4 regions of the Pseudomonas sp. H3_C08 genome follow, and region 4 is predicted to be linked to each of the others. Evidence: predicted binding sites of a transcription regulator. Region 4 holds the regulator's gene; each other region holds the start of a gene.
The links. Region 4 encodes FliA, which starts transcription of late flagellar genes. Its sites were predicted from a motif close to CTAAAGTTTNNNNNNNNNNNGCCGNTAA; they were not measured.
Positions count from the first base shown of each region.

Region 1: flgM (flagellar biosynthesis anti-sigma factor FlgM) is a predicted target of FliA. The motif match lies at 2,176-2,203, and genes of this name have one in related genera.
Region 2: AB4N74_RS16705 (methyl-accepting chemotaxis protein) is a predicted target of FliA. The motif match lies at 2,095-2,122, and genes of this name have one in related genera.
Region 3: AB4N74_RS24545 (methyl-accepting chemotaxis protein) is a predicted target of FliA. The motif match lies at 2,520-2,547, and genes of this name have one in related genera.

Region 1 covers NZ_CP162803.1:3,574,480-3,578,673, reverse strand. The annotation lists gene AB4N74_RS16375 (MFS transporter) at 1-389, shown strand, start outside; gene AB4N74_RS16370 (flagellar brake protein) at 463-1,209, opposite strand; gene AB4N74_RS16365 (flagella synthesis protein FlgN) at 1,298-1,765, opposite strand; gene flgM (flagellar biosynthesis anti-sigma factor FlgM) at 1,814-2,140, opposite strand; gene flgA (flagellar basal body P-ring formation chaperone FlgA) at 2,289-3,050, opposite strand; gene AB4N74_RS16350 (chemotaxis protein CheV) at 3,133-4,065, shown strand; gene cheR (protein-glutamate O-methyltransferase CheR) at 4,112-4,194, shown strand, end outside.
Region 2 covers NZ_CP162803.1:3,646,929-3,651,122, reverse strand. The annotation lists gene AB4N74_RS16715 (inorganic phosphate transporter) at 1-689, opposite strand, end outside; gene AB4N74_RS16710 (transporter) at 938-1,960, opposite strand; gene AB4N74_RS16705 (methyl-accepting chemotaxis protein) at 2,234-3,859, shown strand; gene AB4N74_RS16700 (hypothetical protein) at 3,970-4,194, shown strand, end outside.
Region 3 covers NZ_CP162803.1:5,353,309-5,357,502, forward strand. The annotation lists rRNA gene AB4N74_RS24530 (23S ribosomal RNA) at 1-1,792, shown strand, start outside; rRNA gene rrf (5S ribosomal RNA) at 1,944-2,059, shown strand; rRNA gene rrf (5S ribosomal RNA) at 2,165-2,280, shown strand; gene AB4N74_RS24545 (methyl-accepting chemotaxis protein) at 2,663-4,194, shown strand, end outside.
Region 4 covers NZ_CP162803.1:537,956-542,149, forward strand. The annotation lists gene flhF (flagellar biosynthesis protein FlhF) at 1-226, shown strand, start outside; gene fleN (flagellar synthesis regulator FleN) at 343-1,173, shown strand; gene fliA (RNA polymerase sigma factor FliA) at 1,170-1,910, shown strand; gene AB4N74_RS02575 (chemotaxis response regulator CheY) at 2,077-2,448, shown strand; gene AB4N74_RS02580 (protein phosphatase CheZ) at 2,467-3,255, shown strand; gene AB4N74_RS02585 (chemotaxis protein CheA) at 3,310-4,194, shown strand, end outside.

The sequences.
Region 1 (4,194 bases), 3.0 Mb from region 4:
TGACTTATGGTGTCGGCGCGAGCATCGGGCCGTTGCTTGCGGGCGTGTTGATGAAGCTGTTTGGCAGCCAGAGCCTGTATGCGTTCTTCAGCTTCTTCGCGTTGGTGCTGGTGTGGCGGATCCGGCCGAAAGCGGTGACCAATCTGCATCAGGTCGACGACGCGCCGCTGCATCACGTGGCCATGCCGGACAGCATGTCCAGCTCACCGCTGGTGGCGGCCCTTGATCCTCGGGTAGACGAGCAGGTGGTGCAGGAGCAGATGGTGCAAGACCCTGTGCAGGCGCCGGCAAGTCCCGAGCCTGAAGCTGATACTCAGTCAGAGCCTGCGGCAGAAGTCGAACCGGATACCGATAAACCCGCGCCTGATCTCAGTGGCGGCAGACCCTGAGCTGAACAAAAACACCGCGCATAAAAAAAGGGCAGTCCCGCCAAGGACTGCCCTTTTTATTGGCCGCAACGAATCAGAGATCGTCTTTGTCGAAACGGCGTGCTTCACGTTGCAACTGATACACGAAACGCTCAACGTTGCGCGCAGCCTGGCCACTGATGTTGTGGAAACGCAGACCGGCAAAGGTGATGTTGAGTTTTTCTTCGAAATGCAGATAGCGCAATTCGACGGAGATCGGCTGGTTGCCGAACAGCGGCGGGGCGATCAAGCGGTCATAAACCTGGCCCAATTGCAGGCGGTCGGTGATATCACCTTCGAAACGCAGCTTGCAGCCGGTCGCGGAGATATCCAGCAGTTTGCCGTTGATTGGCGCCTTGAGTTTTTCGCCGCCCAGTTCAACGCTGACCAGATCGGTCAGTTTCAGTGCCGCGCGGAAGGCATTGCGGCGCTGGTGGTAAACCACTTCAGTCGGCAGTGCGCCGGTGTAGAAACGATCACCCTCGGATTCTTCGATATTCAGCGTGCCGGTGCATTCCCAGGCGATGCGCACGCCTTCATGAAAACCTTCAACCTTGAATGGCTCACCGGCCTGCAGGAAGCGTTCGCCATCACGCGGGATCATCTCGTCCAGTGCGATCGTAGCGCTGTCGCGGTCGACTTTGATCAGATAGCTCTGGAAGCGCTGGCTGCGCTCATGAAAGGTGATGATCAGCGGATCGTGGCTTTCTTGCAGCTGGCGCAGGTTGCTGGAGATTTCCAGTGGCGTGGTAAGCACCTTAGGGGGCTGCGGAGCATCATCCGCGCTGAGGGCGTTGGACACGGTTTATCAATCTCCAGACAAAATATGACGACTAGCCAGCATTTTGCCAGCATGTTTCGCGGGTTGATAGAGCTGGCGCATCAACGGCTCATGCCTGGCTGAGCGGACGCGGTGTGGCGGGTTTGGCAAATGTACCGCTGGCGTTATAAAGCGCTGGCGCTTCACCGCCGGTGAGGATCTTCAGCTGATTGGCCGTGGCGGCCTGCTGGATCTGGATCGACTGGCCATTCTTGAGGTTGGCCGCCTGGCATTGAGCGATCAGATCGGTCAGGGCATCGCCCTGGCTCAGCAACTGGTCGCCAATGCTCGACTGGCCAGCCAGTTGCTCAAGACCCGCACGATCAGTCGGCAGGTTGAGGCTGGCGAGGATTTCACTGCGCTTGCGGCCATGCTGTTCAAGCAGAATGATCAATGCCTGTTTATGCGCCAGAATGTTTTCCAGCAAGGGCATGTCGCGACCGTGCAACGCGAGGGATTCGGTTTGCAGCAGCTCCAGCAATTGTTGAGCTGGAGCAAAGTCGTCGTTGATCAATTGCAATAAATTAGTGTCGTGCATGGCTGGCCTTGGGTTTTAAGCGTCCAAAAGCCTGGCGCCGGCAAAAGCCTAGCGCTGGGCTTCGAAGTTGAGCAGTTTGCTGGCTACACGGTTGCTGTCGACTTTATAGCTGCCATCGGCAATCGCGGCTTTCAACTCGGCCACACGGGCTTTGTCGACAGCAGGCTGATCGCGCAGCTTGTCAGTGACCTTCTGCAACTGTTGAGCCTCATTGCTGAGGTGTACCGATTCCCCGCTTTTTGCGGTACTGGCCGGTTCGGCCTGGGTATTCAGCGGCGCGGAGGTGCCGGTTTCGGCGGTTTCCTTGGCGTTGCTGGTACGTGTACTGCCCGTAAGTGACGAGGAGCTGTTCAAACGGCTGAAATCGATGACCATGATAAAAACCTCTGGGAATTTGGACGCTTGCCATGTTTTCGGCCATCCCCTGGAAAACTTTAGGCACATTTACAATGAGCCTTGCATGCGCCGGCGCGTGTCCTGCTGCGGCACAGTTTAGGGAACAGCCGGGGTCAGCGCCAGTTTTCTACATCGCCACTTCCACTTGGCCGGGCGCGGTGACTTGCGCCTTGATGACCCGTTGCGAGTTGAGGTTTTTCACCCGGATCTGTTCTTTCAAACCGCCATTGGCCAGCGCTTCACCGGGCATGCGCACGGCGAGCGTGCCGCTGCGGGCAGTGATGACCACTTGATCACCCTTGCGAATGACTTCCGCCTGTTCCAGATGGACCAGAGTAATGACCTGATCGGCTACCGTTGGTCGGGTTAATTTCTGCCCGATCGCTTCGTCTACCGAGGTCAGAAAGCCTTGGTTGATCGTGCTCACGTCGCGTTCACGCAGGGTCACGTCCTGGGGTTCGATGATCCCTGCACGTTTCAGCGGTCGGGTGGTTGTCACAATCTCGCGAAACAGGCGGACTTGAGCGGGCACGAACACAGTCCAGGGCGAGGCGCCCTCACAGCGGACCTTCACGGTAACCCGGCCCAGCGGACGTGCCGGACTCTCCAAAGTCGCTGTCAATTCCTTGTCGCACATAGGCATGCGCATACGGGGGTCGAGCTGGTTTACTTCGATCTCGTAGCGGCCTTCCGTTTGACTGGTGGCCAGATAGTCTTCTACGGTGAACTCAAGAAAGCCCTGAGTGACGCCGATAAGCATGTCAGGCAAGGTAACCGCATCAGCAATGGCAGGGCTGCCAGCGAAAAAGCAGCAGACGGCGGACATCGCGCAAAGGCTTTTGCGAGCGCGGGAGGTCAGGTGTCGGAAAAATGTCGTTTGAGCGTTCATACGAGTTAAAAAGCAAGCGCCGTGCCGTTTAGCAATGAATGTGCGTCGCAACAACACTTGGCGTTGGTGTAGGAGTCTGGGCATGGCTGGTGTAATGGATTCGGTGAACCAGCGCACGCAACTGGTGGGGCAGAATCGCCTGGAGCTGTTGTTGTTCCGTCTCGACGGTCAGCAGCTCTACGGAATCAACGTGTTCAAGGTGCGGGAAGTGTTGCAGTGCCCGTCGCTGACGTTGATGCCCAAGTCCAGTCCTGTCGTGTGCGGGGTGGCAAATATCCGGGGGGCGACCATTCCGATCCTTGATCTGGCAATGGCCACCGGTTCCGGAGCGTTGAAGGACAAGAACAATCCGTTCGTGATCATCACGGAGTACAACACCAAGACCCAGGGTTTCCTGGTCCGCTCGGTGGAGCGCATCGTCAACATGAACTGGGAAGAGATTCATCCGCCGCCCAAGGGCACGGGGCGCGATCACTACCTGACGGCTGTGACTCGGGTGGACAATCAGTTAGTCGAAATCATCGACGTCGAGAAAGTGCTGGCGGAAGTTGCGCCGACACCGGAAGCGATTTCGGTGGGCGTGGTCGATGTCGAGACCCAGACCAAGGCACTGTCATTGCGTGTCTTGACGGTCGATGACTCGTCGGTGGCGCGCAAGCAGGTCACGCGTTGTCTGCAGACAATCGGGGTCGAAGTGGTGGCGCTGAACGACGGCAAACAGGCGCTGGATTACCTGCGCAAGCTGGTCGATGAGGGCAAGAAGCCGGAAGAAGAGTTCCTGATGATGATTTCCGACATCGAGATGCCGGAGATGGACGGGTACACCCTGACGGCGGAAATCCGCGGCGACGCACGCATGCAAAAGCTTCATATCATCCTGCATACTTCGTTGTCGGGGGTATTCAATCAGGCGATGGTCAAGAAAGTCGGTGCCGATGACTTTTTGGCCAAGTTCCGTCCTGATGACCTGGCATCCCGGGTAGTCGACCGGATCAAAGCAGCAGATATCAGCTAGGGGCGTTTTGCTCCTGGCGGTCAACACGATTTAAGAGGCGGCATCATTGTCTACGGGTAATTTGGATTTCGAACAGTTCCGGGTCTTCCTGGAAAAAGCCTGTGGCATTCTGCTCGGTGAAAACAAGCA
Region 2 (4,194 bases), 3.1 Mb from region 4:
GCACGCAGCGCCAGCAGCAACAGCGCCGCGCAGCCGAACCCCACCAGTGGCGACAGGAGCAAGGCGTAACCGATCTTGGTCGCCTGCGCCCAATCGACACCGCTTGTGCCGTCGCGGCCGTGCATCAAGGCATTGGCCACGCCGACGCCGATGATCGAACCGATCAGCGTGTGCGAAGACGATGCCGGCAAACCGAGCCACCAGGTGCCGAGGTTCCACAGGATCGCCGCGATCAGCAGGGCGAAAATCATCGAGAAACCGGCAGACGAACCGACCTGCAGAATCAACTCCACCGGCAGCAACGCGATGATGCCGAACGCCACCGCGCCGCTCGAAAGCAACACGCCGAGAAAGTTGAAGAACCCCGACCAGACCACTGCCACATTCGGCGGCAGCGAGTGGGTGTAAATCACCGTCGCGACGGCGTTGGCGGTGTCGTGGAAACCGTTGACGAACTCGAAACCCAAGGCAATCAGCAGCGCCACGCCGAGCAGCAGGAACGGCGTCCACGTGGTGACTACCGTGCCGAGTTCGTGCATGTCGTGCATCAGGCTGTAGGCGGTGAACAGCATTCCCATCGCCAACACGGCGAAAAAGATCACGTAGGTAAACGGGCCGGTTTTCTTGTCGAGGGCTGGCCAGCCACTGTGGGCGGACCCGGGGCTGGCGGTCAGGGAGGGAGTAGCCATGAGCGGACAATCCTGAGCGAGGGAAGGAATGTCGCCCATGATCGTTGCAGAATGTTACAGAGAGACTGCGCCATGTCAGTGTTTGGGGTTTTAGCTCCACCGCTGATCCGAAGACTGAAGAAGATCCCTGTGGGAGCGAGCTTGCTCGCGAAAGCGGTGTGTCATCCGACAATTATGGAGCCTGACACTCCGTCTTCGCGAGCAAGCTCGCTCCCACATTGGGCCTGCGGTGGCAATGCGTTTTGTGGTCAGTAATCGCCTCTTTTACGAAACGCCCAACGCCCGGCAATCACGGTAAACGTCGCCACCAGTGCAACCAGAATCCAGAACCCTTCCGGATCTTGCGACAACGGCACCCCACCCACATTCATCCCGAAAAAACCGGCAATGATGTTGATCGGCAGCGCCAGTACCGTTACCACGGTCAGGGTGAACAGCGTGCGGTTGCTCTGTTCGTTGAGGTTGGCGGCGATCTCTTCCTGCAACAGTTTGATCCGCTCGCCAAGGGCGGTGAGGTCGTTGATGATCAGCGCAAACTCCTCGGTGGATTTGCGCAACTCCTTGACGTCTTCCTTTTGCAACCAGGGCGGCGGCCGGTTGAGCAGACGCAGCAAAGAGCCCGGCTCCAGCGCCAGCAGCCGTTGTAAACGCACCAACACGCGGCGATTGGCACCGAGTTCGGCACGGTTGGTCGACAGCCGGGAGGAGAGCAATTCGTCCTCGACTTGATCGACGCTCATGCTGGTCTTGCGCACAATCTGCGTCAGCACTTCACCCTGATCGCGCAGCAGATGCACGAGCAATTCCGATGGCGAACGAAAGCGCTCGCCGGCTTTCACCGACGAGCGCAATTTATCCACCGAGTGCAGCGGTTGCAGACGCGCACTGACGATCAGTTTGCTGCGCACACAGACCCACAGCGTCGACACGTCCGAGGAGACCATGCTGCTGAGGTTGAACACGACATCGTTGACCACCGCCAGCAACGCCGAGTCGACATGCTCGATGCGCGTCGACCGCGAGCCTTCATGCAACGCCTCGAAAAACTCTTCGGGCAATTGCAGATGACTTTTCATCCAGCGCTCGCACGCCGCGTGCGCCAGATTGAGGTGCAGCCAAAGAAATTCGCCACTGTCGCTGTCGTCCTGCAAACAGCGCAACGCCGTGGCGGAATCGACTTCGCGGCCACGTTCACCGGGCAGGAAGCGGTAGCCGTAGAGCAGGCCAAACAGATCGGGATCGCGATGGCTGATATCGAGGCTGTGGTTCATGAAGGCTCGCTGCGAGGAGGGGGCGTCGGTGCGTAAATGGCAGGTTCACTGAGCCGCATCATCGCAATGTCACATGACGTTTATGTGACGGCAAAGTGACGTCAAATCAGCGACTTACCGATGGTCGGATTTTCTTCAAGAGGCGCTCTGGCGTGCCGATCACACTTGGGTTACGTTGCGCGCGCTTGGCCATGAGCCAAGGCGTGCCGACAGGGATGTCCGGCAAAATTTCACGCCTTACCGGGCGTGCCTCATCCTTGTCCTGAGTATCTTTTGATGCTGCAAAAATCCCTGAGAGCGCAAATTCTCGCCCTGCTGAGCGGCAGCCTGCTGGCGGTGCTGTTGATTGCCCTGGCCTGTTTTCATTTCCTCTCCAACGGCGTGCAGAGTTACAGCCAGTTGATCGCCGGTCCCTTGCACACTTCGCAATTGATCGACGAGGCCAACCTGCAATTCAAGGTGCAGGTGCAGGAATGGAAAAACGTTCTGCTGCGCGGCAAGCAGCCGGCGGATCTGGCCAAATATTGGGGTCAGTTCGAGGATCGTCAGCGCGATGTGCAGAACATTCTCGGTGAACTGGCCAGCCAGAAAGGCCTCGATCCGAGCCTGAAAAACCGCATCGAACGTCTGCGTGAAGAACATCGTCTGCTCGGCGCTGCCTACCAGAAGGGCCGCGATGCCTACGTGGCTGCCGGTGGTGATCCGACGGCTGGTGATGCGGCGGTCAAAGGCGTCGACCGCGCCGCCAGCGATCAGATGAGCGAGCTGGTCGCCGAGTTGCGCAAGCAAGGCACCGCGCAGTCGGCGCTGATCAGTGCCGAGGCTGATCGCACCGTGTGGCTGGGGCTGCTGGTGATGCTCGCGTCGGGTCTGCTGATCGGCTTGTTGAGCCTGTGGCTGGTCAACCGTAACCTGGTCGAACCGATTCGCAAACTGATCGATTACGTGACCCAGTTGAGTCGCGGCAAACTCGCCGAGCGCGTGGTCAGCGACCGCCAGGATGAGCTGGGCAACCTCGCCGCCGCCGCCAACACCTTGCGCGATTTCCTCGCCGAAACCTTCACCCGTTTGCAACGCAGCGCCAGCGATCTGGATAGCGCCAGTGGCGAGTTGAATGCGATCGCCACGACCATGGCCGGCGGCACCAACGAACAATTCAATCGCACCGATCAAGTGGCCACGGCGATGAACGAAATGTCCGCCACCGCCCAGGAAGTGGCGCGTCACGCCGCTGATGCTGCGCGTGCGGCCGACGATGCCGACCAGTCCGCCCAGCAGGGTGAAAAGGTCATGCAGAGCACCATCCACTCGATCACCCAGATGCGCGGCGAAATCGCCAATACCGCCACGGTGATCCGTCGTCTGGAAGCCGACAGCGGCCGCATCGGCAAAGTGCTGGAAGTGATTCGCGGCATCGCCGAACAGACCAACCTGCTGGCATTGAACGCGGCCATTGAAGCGGCGCGCGCCGGTGAGGCCGGGCGTGGTTTTGCCGTGGTCGCCGATGAAGTACGCAACCTCGCACAACGCACCGCCGAGTCAATCATCGAGATCAACCAGATCATCCAGAGCGTGCAGACCGGCGCGGTGGACGCGGCGCAAGCCATCGACAGCGGCCAGACGCGCAGTGATGAAAGCGTCGAGCAGGTGACCCAGGCCGGCGCGATGCTGGAGCGCATCACCCACGCGGTGGAGGCGATCCGCGACATGAACCGTCAGATTGCTACCGCCGCCGAAGAGCAGACCTCGGTGGCCGAGGACATCTCGCGCAACCTCACCGAGATCACCTCGATCGCCAGCACCAACCTCGACAACGTGCAGCGCACCGAAAGCGCGAGTCAGAACCTGCACAGTCTGTCGGGGGAGCTGAACGAAGTCACCGCGCGTCTGAGTGCCTGACGCAAACGACCGTGTACCGGTTCGGATACCGAGTCGGTACACAGTCGATCTCAAATTGAGGCGGCCGTGGTCGATGACCGGTTATCTATAACCGGCATTGGAGTATTTCCATGGTCAGCATCACGTCTGTTTCGATCAATCAGACTCTCAGCACACCCACCAGCAAAACGTCGATTAGCGACGTTGCTGACGACACGTCTACCTCAGCAACCGCCAGCACGGGCGCGACTGCCGATAGCGGTAAAGTCGCCGCCGGTGGTGGGGCCGCTCCGGCGGGTGACAGCAGCTCCAGCAGCAGTGAAGAATCGGATTCGGTGAAAGAACTGCGCAAGCAG
Region 3 (4,194 bases), 1.7 Mb from region 4:
GTCGGCCTGCGCGGAAGATGTAACGGGGCTCAAACCATACACCGAAGCTACGGGTATCACCTTCGGGTGATGCGGTAGAGGAGCGTTCTGTAAGCCTGTGAAGGTGAGTTGAGAAGCTTGCTGGAGGTATCAGAAGTGCGAATGCTGACATGAGTAACGACAATGGGTGTGAAAAACACCCACGCCGAAAGACCAAGGTTTCCTGCGCAACGTTAATCGACGCAGGGTTAGTCGGTCCCTAAGGCGAGGCTGAAAAGCGTAGTCGATGGAAAACAGGTTAATATTCCTGTACTTCTGGTTATTGCGATGGAGGGACGGAGAAGGCTAGGCCAGCTTGGCGTTGGTTGTCCAAGTTTAAGGTGGTAGGCTGAGATCTTAGGTAAATCCGGGATCTTAAGGCCGAGAGCTGATGACGAGTGTTCTTTTAGAACACGAAGTGGTTGATGCCATGCTTCCAAGAAAAGCTTCTAAGCTTCAGGTAACCAGGAACCGTACCCCAAACCGACACAGGTGGTTGGGTAGAGAATACCAAGGCGCTTGAGAGAACTCGGGTGAAGGAACTAGGCAAAATGGCACCGTAACTTCGGGAGAAGGTGCGCCGGTGAGGGTGAAGGACTTGCTCCGTAAGCTCATGCCGGTCGAAGATACCAGGCCGCTGCGACTGTTTATTAAAAACACAGCACTCTGCAAACACGAAAGTGGACGTATAGGGTGTGACGCCTGCCCGGTGCCGGAAGGTTAATTGATGGGGTTAGCTAACGCGAAGCTCTTGATCGAAGCCCCGGTAAACGGCGGCCGTAACTATAACGGTCCTAAGGTAGCGAAATTCCTTGTCGGGTAAGTTCCGACCTGCACGAATGGCGTAACGATGGCGGCGCTGTCTCCACCCGAGACTCAGTGAAATTGAAATCGCTGTGAAGATGCAGTGTATCCGCGGCTAGACGGAAAGACCCCGTGAACCTTTACTATAGCTTTGCACTGGACTTTGAATTTGCTTGTGTAGGATAGGTGGGAGGCTTTGAAGCGTGGACGCCAGTTCGCGTGGAGCCATCCTTGAAATACCACCCTGGCAACTTTGAGGTTCTAACTCAGGTCCGTTATCCGGATCGAGGACAGTGTATGGTGGGTAGTTTGACTGGGGCGGTCTCCTCCTAAAGAGTAACGGAGGAGTACGAAGGTGCGCTCAGACCGGTCGGAAATCGGTCGTAGAGTATAAAGGCAAAAGCGCGCTTGACTGCGAGACAGACACGTCGAGCAGGTACGAAAGTAGGTCTTAGTGATCCGGTGGTTCTGTATGGAAGGGCCATCGCTCAACGGATAAAAGGTACTCCGGGGATAACAGGCTGATACCGCCCAAGAGTTCATATCGACGGCGGTGTTTGGCACCTCGATGTCGGCTCATCACATCCTGGGGCTGAAGCCGGTCCCAAGGGTATGGCTGTTCGCCATTTAAAGTGGTACGCGAGCTGGGTTTAGAACGTCGTGAGACAGTTCGGTCCCTATCTGCCGTGGACGTTTGAGATTTGAGAGGGGCTGCTCCTAGTACGAGAGGACCGGAGTGGACGAACCTCTGGTGTTCCGGTTGTCACGCCAGTGGCATTGCCGGGTAGCTATGTTCGGGAAAGATAACCGCTGAAAGCATCTAAGCGGGAAACTTGCCTCAAGATGAGATCTCACTGGAACCTTGAGTTCCCTGAAGGGCCGTCGAAGACTACGACGTTGATAGGTTGGGTGTGTAAGCGCTGTGAGGCGTTGAGCTAACCAATACTAATTGCCCGTGAGGCTTGACCATATAACACCCAAGCAATTTGCGTCGAAGAGACCAGATTGCGGTGTGTGAAGACGAAACGAACCGAAAGTTCGATGTTCACAAACACCGAAAGCTGTCACATACCCAATTTGCTGAAGCGAGGCCACAAGGTCACGAGTCAGTACCCGAATTTCTTGACGACCATAGAGCGTTGGAACCACCTGATCCCATCCCGAACTCAGCAGTGAAACGATGCATCGCCGATGGTAGTGTGGGGTTTCCCCATGTGAGAGTAGGTCATCGTCAAGATTAAATTCCGAAACCCCAATTGCGAAAGCAGTTGGGGTTTTGTTTTAGTAGAAGTAACTGTTTTTGCTGGCTCGTTACCGTGTTGACGGGCCAGATACAGAATTTCTTGACGACCATAGAGCGTTGGAACCACCTGATCCCATCCCGAACTCAGAAGTGAAACGATGCATCGCCGATGGTAGTGTGGGGTTTCCCCATGTGAGAGTAGGTCATCGTCAAGATTGAATTCCGAAACCCCTGTCTGCTAACGCGGACGGGGGTTTTGTCATTTCAGGATCAGATAAAGAAACGACAAAGCCAGCCCCTGAGACATCAGGGGCTGGCTTTTTTATGCACAGGAAAAAGGGTTGCAGGATTTGAAACTGCCGCCGGAACGTTGCTCCGGAAACACCGTGACGAACGCTCTGGCACGCCGTTGGGCGGGAATCTGGCAGAAATACCATCCATTTCCTGTATGGCCCTAAGATTTCTCCGACACGTGCCGACAGACTGGTGAGACATGCGTGCACCAAAGTAGAGCGGCTAGTAGAACGCTGCCTGCACTGTACATGGAATGTTGCATCCGGAACGCATCCCCACTTTTGGCATAAGAAGTCCCATGAAATGAATCTCAAGTTCAGCCATAAAATCCTGTTGGCCGCCTCGGGCGTCGTGGTCCTGGCGTTCGCGCTGTTCACCCTCTACAACGACTATCTGCAGCGAAACACCATTCGCCAGAACCTCCAGTCTTCCGTGCAGCAGGCCGGTGATCTGACCGCCAGCAGCGTGCAGAACTGGATGAGCGGGCGGATCCTGGTGCTGGAAAACCTCGCGCAGAACGTTGCCCATCAGGGTAAGGACGCGGACTTCCCGGGCCTGGTCGATCAACCGGCCTTCACCTCGAACTTCCAGTTCACCTACGTCGGTCAGGCCAACGGTGTGTTCACCCAGCGTCCTGACGCGAAGATGCCGGACGGCTATGACCCGCGTCAGCGCCCTTGGTACAAGCAGGCCGTGGTAGCTGACAAAACCATGCTGACGCCGCCGTACATGGCTGCTGTCGGCGGGCTGGTGGTGACCATCGCCATGCCGGTGAAAAAGAACGGTGAACTGCTCGGCGTCGTCGGGGGTGACCTGAGCCTGGAAACCCTGGTGAAGATCATCAACTCGGTGGACTTCGGTGGCCTCGGCCATGCATTCCTGGTTAGCGCCGACGGTCAGGTGATCGTTAGCCCGGACAAGGATCAGGTCATGAAAAACCTGAAAGACATCTACCCAAACACCAGCGTACGCATCGAGAAGGGCAACCAGAACGTGGTGCTCAACGGTCAGGAACGTATTCTGTCGTTTACCCCGGTCAGCGATCTGCCGAATGCGCAGTGGTACATCGGTCTGTCGATCGACCGCGACAAGGCCTACGCAGCACTCAGCCAATTCCGCACCTCGGCACTGATTGCGATGTTCGTGGCCGTGGCGGCCATTGCCTTGCTGCTGAGCCTGTTGATCAATGTGTTGATGCGTCCGCTGACCACCATGGGCCGTGCGATGCAGGATATCGCTCAGGGCGAAGGCGACCTGACCCGCCGCCTGGTGGTCGAGAGCAAAGACGAGTTCGGTGAATTGGGCAGCGCGTTCAACCAGTTCGTTGAGCGTATTCACGCGTCGATTTCCGAAGTGTCTTCCGCCACCCGTCATGTGCATGACTTGTCGCAACGGGTGATGGCATCGTCCAACGCCTCGATCGTCGGTTCTGACGAGCAAAGCGCGCGCACCAACAGCGTCGCTGCGGCGATCAACGAACTGGGTGCCGCCACACAGGAAATTGCGCGCAACGCCGCCGATGCTTCGCAGCACGCCAGCGGCGCCAGCGAGCAGGCCGATGACGGGCGTCAGGTGGTCGAGCAGACGATTCAAGCGATGACCGAGTTGTCGCAGAAGATCAGCCTGTCGTGCACGCAGATCGAAACCCTGAACGCCAGCACCGACAACATCGGCCACATCCTCGATGTGATCAAAGGGATTTCGCAACAGACCAACCTGTTGGCACTTAACGCCGCGATCGAAGCGGCGCGTGCCGGTGAAGCCGGACGTGGTTTTGCCGTGGTGGCGGACGAGGTGCGAAACCTTGCCCATCGCACCCAGGAGTCGGCGGAAGA
Region 4 (4,194 bases):
TGAAACGGCCAGCCTTGGCGAAGTGTTGAGCCTGGCGATCAGTCATGAATTGCCGGTCGCGTACCTGACCGATGGCCCACGGATTCCGGATGATTTGCATCTGCCGCGCCGTCATCAACTGGTCAGCCGCGCCGTCAGCGTGCAAATGCAGGAAGAACCCAGCGAAGAAGCCATGGCTGACATGTTCGCTGATATCTATCACAGCCCGACCAAGCAGGTAGGCTGAGGTATTCATGAACAGTTTTTGTACCTACATCGATGGTCTGCCATGCATTGTTCCGGTTGTGAACGCGCAGCCAGTAATGTGGCCTCCGTCTATGCAAGACAAGGTAAAGAAATAACATGGGCAGCATGCATCCCGTACAGGTGATCGCGGTGACCGGCGGCAAAGGTGGCGTCGGCAAGACTAACGTGTCAGTGAACTTGTCGCTGGCGCTGGCAGAGCTTGGCCGTCGGGTCATGCTGCTGGACGCCGACCTGGGTCTGGCGAACGTTGACGTATTGTTGGGGCTGACCCCTAAACGCACGCTGGCCGACGTCATCGAAGGCCGGTGCGAGCTGCGCGACGTGCTGTTGCAAGGCCCTGGTGGCATTCGCATCGTGCCGGCGGCGTCCGGCACCCAGAGCATGGTGCACCTGAGCCCGGCGCAACATGCCGGCCTGATTCAGGCGTTCAGCGACATCGGTGACAATCTCGATGTACTGGTGATCGATACCGCTGCGGGTATTGGTGACTCGGTAGTCAGTTTTGTTCGCGCCGCGCAAGAAGTGTTGCTGGTGGTCTGCGATGAGCCGACCTCGATCACTGACGCCTACGCGCTGATCAAACTGCTCAACCGCGATTACGGCATGAACCGCTTCCGCGTCCTCGCCAACATGGCGCAGAGCCCGCAGGAAGGGCGCAACCTGTTCGCCAAGTTGACCAAGGTCACGGATCGCTTCCTTGACGTGGCCCTACAATACGTCGGCGCCGTGCCTTACGACGAAAGCGTGCGTAAAGCGGTGCAGAAGCAGCGCGCGGTGTACGAAGCCTTTCCGCGTTCCAAGTGCGCGCTGGCGTTCAAGGCGATCGCGCAGAAGGTCGACACCTGGCCGCTGCCCGCCAACCCGCGTGGCCACCTTGAGTTTTTCGTCGAGCGCCTCGTGCAGCAAACGGCAGGGCCCGTGCTATGACCGCAAGCGGTATGAACTACTACAAGAAGTCGGCACGTGACGCGCAGTACGAGCTGATCGAGCGTTACGCGCCACTGGTCAAACGCATTGCCTACCACTTGCTGGCGCGCTTGCCGGCGAGTGTGCAGGTCGAAGACCTGATCCAGGCCGGGATGATCGGCCTGCTTGAAGTCTCGACCAAATACGACGCCAGCAAAGGCGCCAGTTTCGAAACGTACGCGGGCATACGAATCCGCGGCGCGATGCTCGACGAAGTGCGCAAAGGGGACTGGGCGCCACGCTCGGTTCACCGCAATACCCGTATGGTCAGCGACGCGATTCGCTCAATTGAAGCTAAAACCGGCCGTGATGCTAAAGATCACGAGGTTGCGGCCGAACTCCAATTGAGTCTCGACGATTACTACGGGATTTTGAATGACACCTTGGGCAGTCGCCTGTTCAGTTTCGACGACCTGTTGCAGGACGGCGAACACGAAGGGCTGCACGAGGATGGCGCGAGTGCTCATATGGAGCCGTCACGCGATCTGGAAGATGAACGTTTCCAGGCTGCGTTGGCGGACGCGATTGCCAATTTGCCGGAGCGTGAGCGACTGGTGTTGGCGCTGTACTACGACGAAGAGCTGAACCTCAAGGAGATCGGTGAAGTCCTTGGCGTCAGTGAATCGCGGGTCAGCCAGTTACACAGCCAGTGCGCGGCCCGTTTGCGGGGGCGTTTGGGGGAGTGGCGAGCGCGCTGAAGGCAGTGTGGGGACACTGCGAACGAGGCTGGTGCGGTGATGAACGGCACCGGTCTTGCTCTGTTGTGCTCCAGACAGTCTTCGAGTGCTGCGCCGATTGATTGAAGTGGCGCGTCCAGGTGCTGGGCGCGTTTAAGACTGCTTGGAGGTCGAATTGAACAAAGACATGAAAATCCTCATCGTTGATGACTTCTCAACGATGCGGCGGATCATCAAGAACCTGCTGCGTGATCTTGGGTTCACCAACACCGTCGAGGCTGACGATGGCGTGACTGCCATTCCAGTGCTCAACAGCGGAAGCATCGACTTTCTGGTAACGGACTGGAACATGCCGGGCATGACCGGTATCGACCTGCTGCGTCACGTGCGTGCCGATGAAAAACTCAAGCACCTGCCAGTGCTGATGGTGACTGCAGAAGCCAAGCGCGAGCAGATCATTGAAGCCGCTCAGGCTGGTGTAAACGGCTACGTAGTCAAACCTTTCACGGCTCAGGCGTTGAAAGACAAAATCGAGAAGATTTTCGAACGCATCGGCTGATGAACGCGCGGGGGAGCTATGGAGCATAACGAATCTTCACAGGGCGATTTCGAGTCGACCCTGAAAAAACACGCGGTCGAACTGGTCGAAAGCCTTGAAAAAGGCAGGTTCGGCGACGCTGTGCAACTGATCCATGAGCTCAATCAGACCCGTGACCGTGGCCTGTACCAGGAAGTCGGCAAGCTCACACGTGAACTGCACAGTGCGATCGTCAACTTCCAGATCGATCCGAACATGCCGCAGGCCGAGGAAGTGTCGCAAATCACCGACGCCACCGAACGTCTGGGCTATGTGGTCAAGCTGACAGAAGCCGCGGCCAACCGCACCATGGATCTGGTGGAAAGCGCCACGCCGGTGGTCAACAGTCTGGCTGATGAAGCGCAGACCTTGAGCGCCGATTGGGGTCGCTTCATGCGTCGCGAGGTCGGGGCTGAAGAGTTCCGCGAGCTGGCGCGCCGGGTCGACGGTTTTCTGTCACGCAGCAGCACGGACAACCGTGCGGTGTCGAGCAATCTCAACGACATCCTGCTGGCCCAGGATTACCAGGACCTGACCGGTCAGGTGATCAAGCGTGTGACCCAACTGGTCACCGAAGTCGAAAGCAATTTGCTCAAACTCGTGCTCATGGCCAGTCAGGTCGACCGCTTTGCGGGCATCGAACATGACCGCGCCGCGATGCTTGCAGAAAAAGATCCACAAAAACATCTCTCGCAGGGTGAAGGTCCGCAGATTCATGCCGATAAACGAGAAGACGTTGTGTCCGGTCAGGACGATGTGGACGATTTGTTATCCAGCCTCGGATTCTAGAGTTGTGGAATTTTAGGTTTTTTGGGTTTTTAGACCTGTAGGAGCACCCCATTAATGAGCTTCGGCGCCGATGAAGAGATCCTTCAGGATTTCCTGGTTGAGGCCGGCGAGATTCTTGAGCAACTGTCCGAACAACTGGTCGAGCTGGAAAGCCGTCCGGATGACGCAGATCTGCTCAACGCAATTTTTCGCGGTTTCCACACTGTAAAAGGGGGCGCCGGCTTCCTTCAGCTCAACGAGCTGGTGGAGTGCTGTCACATCGCCGAAAACGTGTTCGACATCCTGCGCAAGGGTGAGCGTCGCGTTGATGCAGAACTGATGGACGTTGTCCTCGAAGCACTGGACGCGGTGAACAGCATGTTCACTGAGGTTCGTGAGCGTGCTCCGATCACCGCTGCCACCCCGGAACTGCTGGCCGCCCTGGCGCGTCTGGCGGAACCGCAATCGGCGGATGCCGCCCCGGCATCGCCGGTGGCCGAGATGATCGAAGAACTGGTTGTCGAAGGCGACGCGTCGGGCGACATCACCGATAACGAATTTGAACAACTGCTGGACTCGCTGAACGCCGTCAAGGCTGAAGCTGAAGCCCCGGCTGCTGCTGCCCCTGCGCAAACGGCCGCTGAAGCCGCGAGCGATGAAATCACCGATGCCGAGTTCGAGTCTTTGCTCGATCAGTTGCACGGCAAGGGCCAGTTCGCGGTGGACGCGGTTGCGCCAGTTGCAGCAGCTCCTGCGGCACCGGCCAAGGGCGACAGCTCCGACATCACCGACGACGAATTCGAAGCCTTGCTCGATCAGTTGCATGGCAAGGGCAACTTTGCCGTGGATGCGCTGGAGTCGGCGATTGCTTCGGCACCTGCGCCGGCTGCTCCAGCGGCCGCCGCTGCCGGCAGCGATCTGATCAGCGATCACGAGTTCGAATCGCTGCTCGACGAACTG